3 regions of the Streptomyces sp. NPDC047886 genome follow, and region 1 is predicted to be linked to each of the others. Evidence: predicted binding sites of a transcription regulator. Region 1 holds the regulator's gene; each other region holds the start of a gene.
What was found. Region 1 encodes HrcA, which represses chaperone genes, less so after heat shock. Its sites were predicted from a motif close to TTNGCACTCNGNNNNNCNGAGTGCNAA; they were not measured.
Positions count from the first base shown of each region.

Region 2: the regulator HrcA is predicted to act here: its motif matches at 1,757-1,783, upstream of groES (co-chaperone GroES).
Region 3: the regulator HrcA is predicted to act here: its motif matches at 1,908-1,934, upstream of groL (chaperonin GroEL).

Region 1 covers NZ_JBIDCF010000001.1:793,357-796,630, reverse strand. Annotated here, with positions in the region: gene ACGF5U_RS03585 (DUF3097 domain-containing protein) at 1-125, opposite strand, end outside; gene ACGF5U_RS03580 (MBL fold metallo-hydrolase) at 136-867, opposite strand; gene hrcA (heat-inducible transcriptional repressor HrcA) at 1,035-2,051, shown strand; gene dnaJ (molecular chaperone DnaJ) at 2,052-3,191, shown strand.
Region 2 covers NZ_JBIDCF010000002.1:1,021,304-1,024,577, reverse strand. Annotated here, with positions in the region: gene ACGF5U_RS10285 (RsmD family RNA methyltransferase) at 1-446, opposite strand, end outside; gene ACGF5U_RS10280 (polysaccharide deacetylase family protein) at 565-1,503, shown strand; gene ACGF5U_RS10275 (hypothetical protein) at 1,494-1,682, opposite strand; gene groES (co-chaperone GroES) at 1,930-2,238, shown strand; gene groL (chaperonin GroEL) at 2,385-3,274, shown strand, end outside.
Region 3 covers NZ_JBIDCF010000010.1:131,209-134,482, reverse strand. Annotated here, with positions in the region: gene groL (chaperonin GroEL) at 121-1,743, opposite strand; gene ACGF5U_RS27405 (cold-shock protein) at 2,269-2,472, opposite strand; gene ACGF5U_RS27400 (MoaD/ThiS family protein) at 2,890-3,165, opposite strand; gene thrC (threonine synthase) at 3,209-3,274, opposite strand, start outside.

The DNA.
Region 1 (3,274 bases):
CGGATCACCGCGCCGCAGAACCCCGTCCCCACCTCCTCGACCACCAGGTCCGGCTCGGCGGGCACCTCGGGCACGGGTGCGGAGCGCTTCCAGGGGGGCGTGAGATCGGGGTGGTAGCCGCGCATTCGTCAGACGCTACGACACCCCGAAGCGCCGGGCCAGTTCATCGCGTTGGGCGCGGACGAACGCCGAGTCGACCACCGCGCCGTGCCCCGGCACGTACACCGCGTCGTCACCGCCGAGCTCCAGCAGCCGGTCCAGGGCCGCCGGCCAGCGTGACGGGATCGCGTCCGGCCCCGCCTGCGGATCACCGGACTCCTCCACGAGGTCGCCGCAGAACACCACCTCGGGCCCGCCGCGCAGGCCCGGCACCAGCAGAGCCAGGTCGTGCCCGGTGTGGCCGGGCCCCACGTTGGCCAGCAGCACCTGCCGCCCGCCCAGGTCGAGCGTCCACTCGCCGCACACCAGATGGTGCGGGCGCACCACGACGTCCGTCGCCTCCAGCGCCTCCGCCGCGTCGACACCCTGACGGATCGCGTCGTACCGCAGGGTGTCCCGGTCCTTGACCAGCACCTCGTCCAGCCCGACCGCCCCGTACACCTCCGCGCCCGCGAACGCCGCCGTGCCGAGCACATGGTCGAAATGCGGGTGACTCAGTGCGATATGCGTCACGCGGCGGCCGCCCAGCAGCCGCTGCGCCTGCGCCCGCACCTCGGCGCCCTCACGCAGCGTGGAGCCCGTGTCGTACAGGAGCGCGGCGTCCTCCCCGACCACGAGTGCGGTGGTCGCGTCCCATACGGGCAGGCGCCTGCGGCCCACGCCGTCGGCGAGCCGCTCCCACCCGAAGTCTTCCCAAGAGACGTCCATACGGCGACGCTATCGGCAATGCCCACCACCGGCGCGCGGTAGCGTGGTCGGCCGCCCTTGCCAGGGGATTACCTCGGCGCCGTACACTGGCCGCGGGATTATTGGCACTCGGACGCCGTGAGTGCCAACGAACGGCAGGAAACCCGAGCCAGCTGGAGGTGTGCGCGATGCTCAGTGAACGCAGACTGGAAGTGCTGCGCGCCATCGTCCAGGACTACGTCGGCACGGAGGAGCCCGTCGGCTCCAAGGCACTCACCGAGCGTCACAACCTCGGCGTCTCGCCCGCCACCGTCCGCAACGACATGGCGGTGCTGGAGGAGGAAGGGTTCATCGCCCAGCCGCACACCAGCGCGGGGCGCATCCCCACCGACAAGGGCTACCGGCTGTTCGTGGACAAGCTCGCCGGCGTCAAACCGCTGTCGACACCGGAGCGCCGGGCCATCCAGAACTTCCTGGACGGCGCCGTCGACCTGGACGACGTCGTGGGGCGTACGGTGCGGCTGCTCGCGCAGCTGACCCGGCAGGTCGCCGTCGTGCAGTACCCGTCGCTGACACGCTCCACCGTGCGGCACGTGGAGCTGCTGTCGCTGGCCCCGGCCCGGCTGATGCTCGTCCTGATCACCGACACGGGTCGCGTGGAGCAGCGCATGGTCGACTGCCCCGCGCCGTTCGGCGAGACCTCCCTGGCCGATCTGCGGGCGCGGCTGAACGCCCGTGTCGTCGGGCGTCGGTTCGCCGACGTGCCGCAGCTCGTCCAGGATCTCCCCGAGTCCTTCGAGTCGGAGGACCGCGGAACCGTCTCGGCGGTGCTGGCCACACTGCTGGAGACGCTGGTGGAGGAGACCGAGGAGCGGCTGGTGATCGGCGGTACCGCCAATCTCACCCGCTTCGGGCACGACTTCCCGCTGACGATCCGGCCGGTACTCGAGGCACTGGAGGAGCAGGTCGTGCTCCTCAAGCTGCTCGGCGAGGCCACGGATTCGGCGATGACCGTGCGCATCGGACATGAGAACGCCCATGAGGGGCTGAGCTCCACGTCCGTCGTCGCGGTCGGCTACGGTTCGGGCGACGAGGCCGTCGCCAAACTCGGCGTGGTCGGACCGACCCGCATGGACTACCCCGGAACGATGGGAGCGGTACGCGCAGTGGCACGTTACGTCGGACAGATCCTGGCGGAGTCGTAAGTGGCCACGGACTATTACGCCGTACTCGGCGTACGCCGCGACGCGTCCCAGGACGAGATCAAGAAGGCATTCCGGCGGCTCGCGCGCGAGCTGCACCCGGATGTCAACCCCGATCCGAAGACGCAGGAGCGGTTCAAGGAGATCAACGCCGCGTACGAGGTGTTGTCGGACCCGCAGAAGAAGCAGGTCTACGACCTCGGCGGCGACCCGCTGTCCTCGGCGGGCGCGGGCCCGGGCGCGGGCGGCTTCGGCGCGGGCGGCTTCGGCAACTTCTCCGACATCATGGACGCGTTCTTCGGTACGGCGTCGCAGCGCGGGCCCCGCTCGCGGACGCGGCGCGGCCAGGACGCGATGATCCGGCTGGAGATCGAGCTCGACGAGGCGGCCTTCGGCACGACGAAGGACATCCAGGTCGACACGGCCGTGGTGTGCACCACCTGCTCAGGTGAGGGCGCGGCGCCCGGCACGTCCGCGCAGACCTGCGACATGTGCCGCGGCCGCGGTGAGGTGTCGCAGGTGACCCGGTCCTTCCTGGGCCAGGTCATGACCTCGCGTCCGTGCCCCCAGTGCCAGGGGTTCGGCACGGTCGTCCCGACGCCGTGCCCGGAGTGCGCGGGCGACGGCCGGGTCCGGTCGCGCCGCACGCTCACGGTCAAGATCCCCGCCGGTGTCGACAACGGCACCCGTATCCAGCTCGCCGGCGAGGGCGAGGTCGGTCCGGGCGGTGGCCCCGCGGGTGACCTGTACGTCGAGATCCACGAGCTGCCGCACGCGGTGTTCCAGCGGCGCGGCGACGATCTGCACTGCACGGTGACGATCCCCATGACGGCGGCCGCGCTGGGCACGAAGTGCCCGCTGGAGACGCTCGACGGGATCGAGGAGGTCGACATCCGGCCGGGCACGCAGTCCGGCCAGTCGATTCCGCTGCACGGGCGCGGCGTCACCCACCTGCGCGGCGGCGGCCGGGGCGACCTGATCGTCCACGTGGAGGTCCAGACGCCGTCGAAGCTGGACCCCGAGCAGGAGCGGCTTCTGCGGGAGCTCGCCAAGCTGCGCGGCGAGGAGCGCCCGATGGGCCAGTTCCAGCCGGGGCAGCAGGGGCTCTTCTCACGGTTGAAGGACGCGTTCAACGGGCGTTAGGCGCGTGCGGTGCCGGTGTGGTGTGGCCGGGGGTCCGGGGGTTGTCCCCCGGGCTGGTGGGGCCTGCCGGGGCAGCAGGGGCT
Region 2 (3,274 bases), on a different contig from region 1:
GACAGACCGAGCACCTCGGCGTTGGCGCGGGCGGCCTCGGCCGCCAGCGGATCACGGTCGACGGCGAGTACGGAGATCCCGGCGCGGGCGAGCGCGAGCGCGTCGCCGCCGATACCGCCGCACAGGTCCACGACGCTCCGCACACCCAGGCGGGCGAAGACGGCGGCACGGTGATCGGCGACCGTCCTGCGCGTCGACTGCTCGACACCGTTCGGCGTGAAGTACATCCGGTACGCGTCGTCGGCGCCGAACTTCGCGACCGCCCGCTGCCGCAGCCTGGCCTGTCCGATCGCCGCCGTCACCAGCTCGGCCGGGTGCTCGCGGCGCAGCCGGGAGGCCACCGCCAGCTCCTGGGCCGGGTCGTAGTCGCGCAGGGCGGTCAGCAGGGCCTGGCCCTCGTCGGTGAGGAGCGCGGAGAAGGCAGCGAGGTCGGTCACCCGCCCCATTGTGGGCCAGGCGGGGGATGGTGCGCGTCCGGCGGCGGTGTCGGCCGTACGCGAGGGCGCGGCGCTGACAGGATGCGGCGCCATGCAGCTAGTACGACAAACTCGGCAATCGCCGCGTATGCGGGCGTCCGTGGCGCTCGCCGCCCTTCTGGTCGCCGCCCTCGGCTCCGCCTGCGCCGCGGGGGGCACGGACGCGTCCGGCCCCCGCGGCGCGGAGATCCGGCCCGCCGCCGGCCAGCCCCAGCCGGCCGGCAAGCGGGCCGGGGAGCGGGCCGAGCGGCAGGCGCAGGCGCCCGGCGCGGCGGGCGCCCTCGCCGCGTACGTCGAGCGGGTGAAGCGCGCGCACGCCGCCCGCGCCGCGGCCGCCAGGAAGTGGGGCCTGAAGCGCACGCCGCTGACCCCGCCCCCGCCGCCCGACAGCAAGCCGGAGATCACCTTCCGCAAGGGCTTCGGCGTCGGGGACCCGAGCCTGCCGCCGGTCTTCACCACCGTGCCGACCAGCGACCGGGTCGTCTTCTTCACCATCGACGACGGCGCCGAGAAGGATCCCGAGCTGCTGAGGATGATGGCCGAGCTGGACATCCCCTACAGCGCGTTCCTCAGCGACTACCTGGTGAAGGAGGACTACGGCTACTTCAAGCGGATGCAGGACCTGGGCGTCTCCCTGCAGAACCACACGCTCAACCACCGGTACATGCCCGCCCTGTCGTACGCGCGCCAGGAGCGGGAGATCTGCGGGCAGCAGGACACCATCGAGAAGCGGTTCGGCAAACGGCCGACGCTGTTCCGTCCGCCGTACGGCAACTACAACGCCGACACGCTGCGCGCCGCCCGGTCGTGCGGCATCAAGGCGGTCCCGCTGTGGGCGGCCGAGGCGTTCCCCGACCGCATGGAGTGGCGGGAGTGGGACAAGGACCTGCACCCCGGGGACATCGTGCTGACGCACTTCCGGGGCCGGGGCGACTGGAAGGGCAGCATGGCCGACATGGTGCGCAGGGCCATGGACGTCATCACGGCCAAGGGCTACGCCGTCGCGAAGCTGGAGGACTACGTGTGACCGACACCGCGGTCCACGGGCGCGGCGCGGCGACGGAACCCCTTGCGCGCGGCGCGGGCGCGGCGCGCCGGGGCGGGCCGGGTGTGCGCGGCGCGGCGCGCCGGGGCGGGCCGGGCGGCGTCCTTCTCGTACGGTCGTGAGGAACCGGCGTCGGCGTGGTCGGGAACCGGCGTCGGCACGGGACGGAACCGTCGTCGGCGTGGGAGGGAACCGCCGCCGGCGCGGCTCGCGGCGCGACGCCGAGGGTGGTGAATTGGCACTCCGCTTGACCGAGTGCTAATCACGGTCATAGTCTCAGCCTTGGCACTCCCCACCGGAGAGTGCCAACACAGCGACGGGCAGGTCCGGCACCCGCGACGACGGATCCACCTGGTCGCCACCTCAGACAGATGACCCCGTGAGATCTCCGAAGGGGGAGGTCGGATCGTGACGACCACCAGCTCCAAGGTTGCCATCAAGCCGCTCGAGGACCGCATTGTGGTCCAGCCGCTCGACGCCGAGCAGACCACGGCCTCGGGCCTGGTCATTCCGGACACCGCCAAGGAGAAGCCCCAGGAGGGCGCTGTCCTGGCCGTGGGCCCGGGCCGCTTCGAGAACGGCGAGCGTCTTCCGCTCGACGTGAAGGTCGGCGATGTCGTGCTGTACAGCAAGTACGGCGGCACCGAGGTGAAGTACAACGGCGACGAGTACCTCGTCCTCTCGGCCCGCGACGTGCTCGCGATCGTCGAGAAGTAGTTCACCGCAGCAGAATGCTCTGAACCGCGCCCCTGGCCCCCGCCGATAATCGAGATCCCGGGCGGCGAGGGGCGCGGTTCGTCTCACCGGCGATGGCGGCCGCAGGCGCGGCCGAGGATCGCAATCGAGAGGACTGAATCGCTCCCATGGCGAAGATCCTGAAGTTCGACGAGGACGCCCGTCGCGCCCTTGAGCGCGGCGTCAACAAGCTTGCCGACACCGTCAAGGTGACGATCGGCCCCAGGGGCCGCAACGTCGTCATCGACAAGAAGTTCGGTGCGCCCACCATCACCAACGACGGTGTCACCATCGCCCGCGAGATCGAGGTCGAGGACCCGTACGAGAACCTCGGCGCCCAGCTGGTGAAGGAGGTGGCGACCAAGACCAACGACATCGCGGGTGACGGCACCACCACCGCCACCGTCCTGGCCCAGGCCCTGGTGCGCGAGGGTCTGCGCAACGTCGCCGCCGGTGCCTCCCCGGCCGCCCTGAAGAAGGGCATCGACGCCGCGGTGAAGGCCGTCTCCGACGAGCTGCTCGCCACGGCCCGCCCGATCGAGGACAAGGCCGACATCGCCGCCGTCGCCGCGCTGTCCGCGCAGGACCAGCAGGTCGGCGAGCTCATCGCCGAGGCGATGGACAAGGTCGGCAAGGACGGTGTCATCACCGTCGAGGAGTCCAACACCTTCGGCCTGGAGCTGGACTTCACCGAGGGCATGGCCTTCGACAAGGGCTACCTGTCCCCGTACATGGTCACCGACCAGGAGCGTATGGAGGCCGTCCTCGACGACCCGTACATCCTGATCCACCAGGGCAAGATCGGCGCGATCACCGACCTGCTCCCGCTGCTGGAGAAGGTCATCCAGGCCGGCGGCTCCAAGCCGCTGCTGATCATCGCCGAGGACGTCGAGGGCGAGGCCCTGTCGACCCTGGTCGTGAACAAGATCCGCGGCACCTTCAACGCGGTCGCGGTCAAGGCCCCCGGCTTCGGCGACCGCCGCAAGGCGATGCTCGGCGACATGGCCGCCCTCACCGG
Region 3 (3,274 bases), on a different contig from region 1:
CATTACGTAAAAAATCACACGACCGCGTTCCGGACGCGCCCGAGGGCGGCACCCCTGGAGAAGGGGTGCCGCCCTCGGTGTGTCGGACGGGTCCGATCCGTGGCCTGACGGCCGGGCGGATCAGAAGTCCATGTCACCGCCCGGCATGCCGCCCGGAGCGGCCGCGGCGGCCTTCTCCGGCTTGTCGGCGATGACGGCCTCGGTGGTGAGGAACAGCGCGGCGATCGACGCGGCGTTCTGCAGCGCGGAGCGCGTCACCTTGGCCGGGTCGATGATGCCCTCGGCGACCAGGTCGACGTACTCGCCGGTCGCGGCGTTCAGGCCGTGGCCCGGGGTGAGGTTGCGCACCTTCTCCACCACGACGCCGCCCTCAAGGCCGGCGTTGACGGCGATCTGCTTGAGCGGAGCCTCCAGGGCGGCCTTCACGGCGGCGGCACCGGTGGCCTCGTCGCCGTCCAGGTCCAGCTTCTCGAAGACGCTGGTCGCCTGCAGCAGGGCCACGCCACCACCGGCGACGATGCCCTCCTCGACGGCGGCCTTGGCGTTGCGCACCGCGTCCTCGATGCGGTGCTTGCGCTCCTTGAGCTCCACCTCGGTGGCGGCGCCGGCCTTGATGACGGCCACGCCGCCGGCCAGCTTCGCGAGGCGCTCCTGGAGCTTCTCGCGGTCGTAGTCCGAGTCGGAGTTCTCGATCTCGGCACGGATCTGGTTGACGCGACCCTGAACCTGGTCGCTGTCGCCGGAGCCGTCGACGATCGTGGTCTCGTCCTTGGTGATGACGACCTTGCGGGCGCGGCCCAGCAGGTCGAGACCGGCGTTCTCCAGCTTGAGGCCGACCTCCTCGGAGATGACCTGGCCACCGGTGAGGATGGCGATGTCGCCGAGCATGGCCTTGCGGCGGTCGCCGAAGCCCGGGGCCTTGACGGCGACGGACTTGAAGGTGCCGCGGATCTTGTTGACGACCAGGGTCGACAGGGCCTCGCCCTCGACATCCTCGGCGATGATCAGCAGCGGCTTGCCCGACTGCATGACCTTCTCCAGCAGCGGAAGGAGGTCCTTCACGTTGCTGACCTTGGAGTTGACGATGAGGATGTAGGGGTCCTCGAGGACGGCCTCCATGCGCTCCATGTCGGTCGCGAAGTACGCCGAGATGTAGCCCTTGTCGAAGCGCATACCCTCGGTGAGCTCGAGCTCGAGCCCGAAGGTGTTGGACTCCTCGACGGTGATGACGCCTTCCTTGCCGACCTTGTCCATCGCCTCGGCGATGAGCTCGCCGATCTGGGTGTCGGCGGCGGAGATGGAGGCGGTGGAGGCGATCTGCTCCTTGGTCTCCACGTCCTTGGCCTGCTCGAGCAGGGCGCCGGAGACGGCCTCGACGGCCTTCTCGATGCCGCGCTTCAGCGCCATCGGGTTGGCACCCGCGGCGACGTTGCGCAGACCCTCACGGACGAGCGCCTGGGCGAGGACGGTCGCGGTGGTCGTACCGTCACCGGCGACGTCGTCCGTCTTCTTGGCGACTTCCTTGACCAGCTCGGCGCCGATCTTCTCGTACGGGTCCTCGAGCTCGATCTCCTTGGCGATGGACACACCATCGTTGGTGATCGTGGGGGCGCCCCACTTCTTCTCGAGGACGACGTTGCGACCCTTGGGGCCAAGGGTGACCTTGACGGCGTCGGCGAGCTGGTTCATCCCGCGCTCGAGACCGCGCCGTGCCTCCTCGTCGAACGCGATGATCTTGGCCATGTGAAGTGGTCCTCCCGGACTTATGGGGTCTCCCCTGCTCGAACGCAGTTGAGAGCTTGGGGAAGGATTGCTCCGGACCGCGCTGGCGCCCGCGACGGACGGCCTGCGTGCCGTGTGGTTCCTTGCCCCACGCGGCCTGCGGGCCTCACCGACGAGGTCCTTCGTTGTCACTCTCACCTTCAGAGTGCTAACGCCAATGATTAGCACTCGACCCCTGCGAGTGCAAGCGCCCCGGGCGCCCGGCCGCGCCTCCGGGCGGCCGCGCGGCCGTGCGTCCAGGCCGCCGCGCGGCCGTGCGCCGGGCCGCCGCGCGACCCCGTACGCGCGCCAGGGCGGGATCCCGCGCACGGGCGGGACGAGGCCCCGTACGCGGGCATGACGCGACCCCGCACGCGGCCCCCCACGCGATCCCGATCCCGCACGCGGGTACGCATGAGGGGCTCGTATCCCCCTCCGGGATACGAGCCCCTCAGCACGCCACGGCGGCTGGCCGCGCGTGAAGTCGATGGCCGAATCGCGCCGTTCTCAGCCGGCGAGCTTGACCATGTCCGCCTGCGGACCCTTCTGGCCCTGCGAGATCTCGAACTCGACTCGCTGACCTTCTTCAAGGGTGCGGTACCCGTCCATCTGGATCGCGCTGTAGTGGACGAAAACATCCGCACCACCGTCGACCGCGATGAAGCCGTACCCCTTCTCCGCGTTGAACCACTTGACGGTGCCCTGAGCCATGCCTAACTCCCCTATTACTGGCCCTTGCACAGGACCGCACTTCGCGGACCCGGGTCAGACCTCGCTCCCTGACAGGCGGGAACGTGCGCCGGAACGCGTCGACCGCGGCTGAATGTATCTGCCCAACTGCCCTCTGCAACAGGTCAATCGGACGAGAATTCCGAGCAGGCGTGAACGGAGAAACCGCTGGAATTTACCCGATCCCAGGGCAAGTCGGGCCCGGCAAAGCGCACAAATGGCGCATAACGCTCGGACACTTTGGCTGCATCTCGTCGTGACGGGGCGCATTCTCATATGCGGCGGGCAAGAGCAGCGGTGGGGACTTCCCCAACTCTACCGCGCTCAACCATGCAGAATTGCCCCCTCCGCTTTTACTCGCGGAGGGGGCAGGGGTCGTTCTGCGAGGCGATGAGGCGATCAGCCGCCGGCGACCGCGGGGATGATCGAGACGCCCGCACCGTCCGGCGTGGCGGTCGCGAGGCCGCCCTCGAAGCGGACGTCGTCGTCGTTGACGTACACGTTGACGAAGCGGCGCAGCTGCCCCTGGTCGTCCAGGACGCGCGCGGCGATGCCGGGGTGGCTCCGCTCCAGGGACGCGATGACCTCGGAGAGGGTCGATCCCTCGGCGGGCACCTCGGCCTTGCCGCCGGTGTACGTGCGGAGGATGGTGGGGATGCGGACGTTGACGCTCATGCGGTTGCTCTCCTCAGGGTCTCGGCGATGGCTCGGCGGCAGCTCAGCGGGCCAGGCCGGCGTCGCGGAACGCGTCCAGGCTGGGGCGGATGGTCGCGGTGGGGCCGGT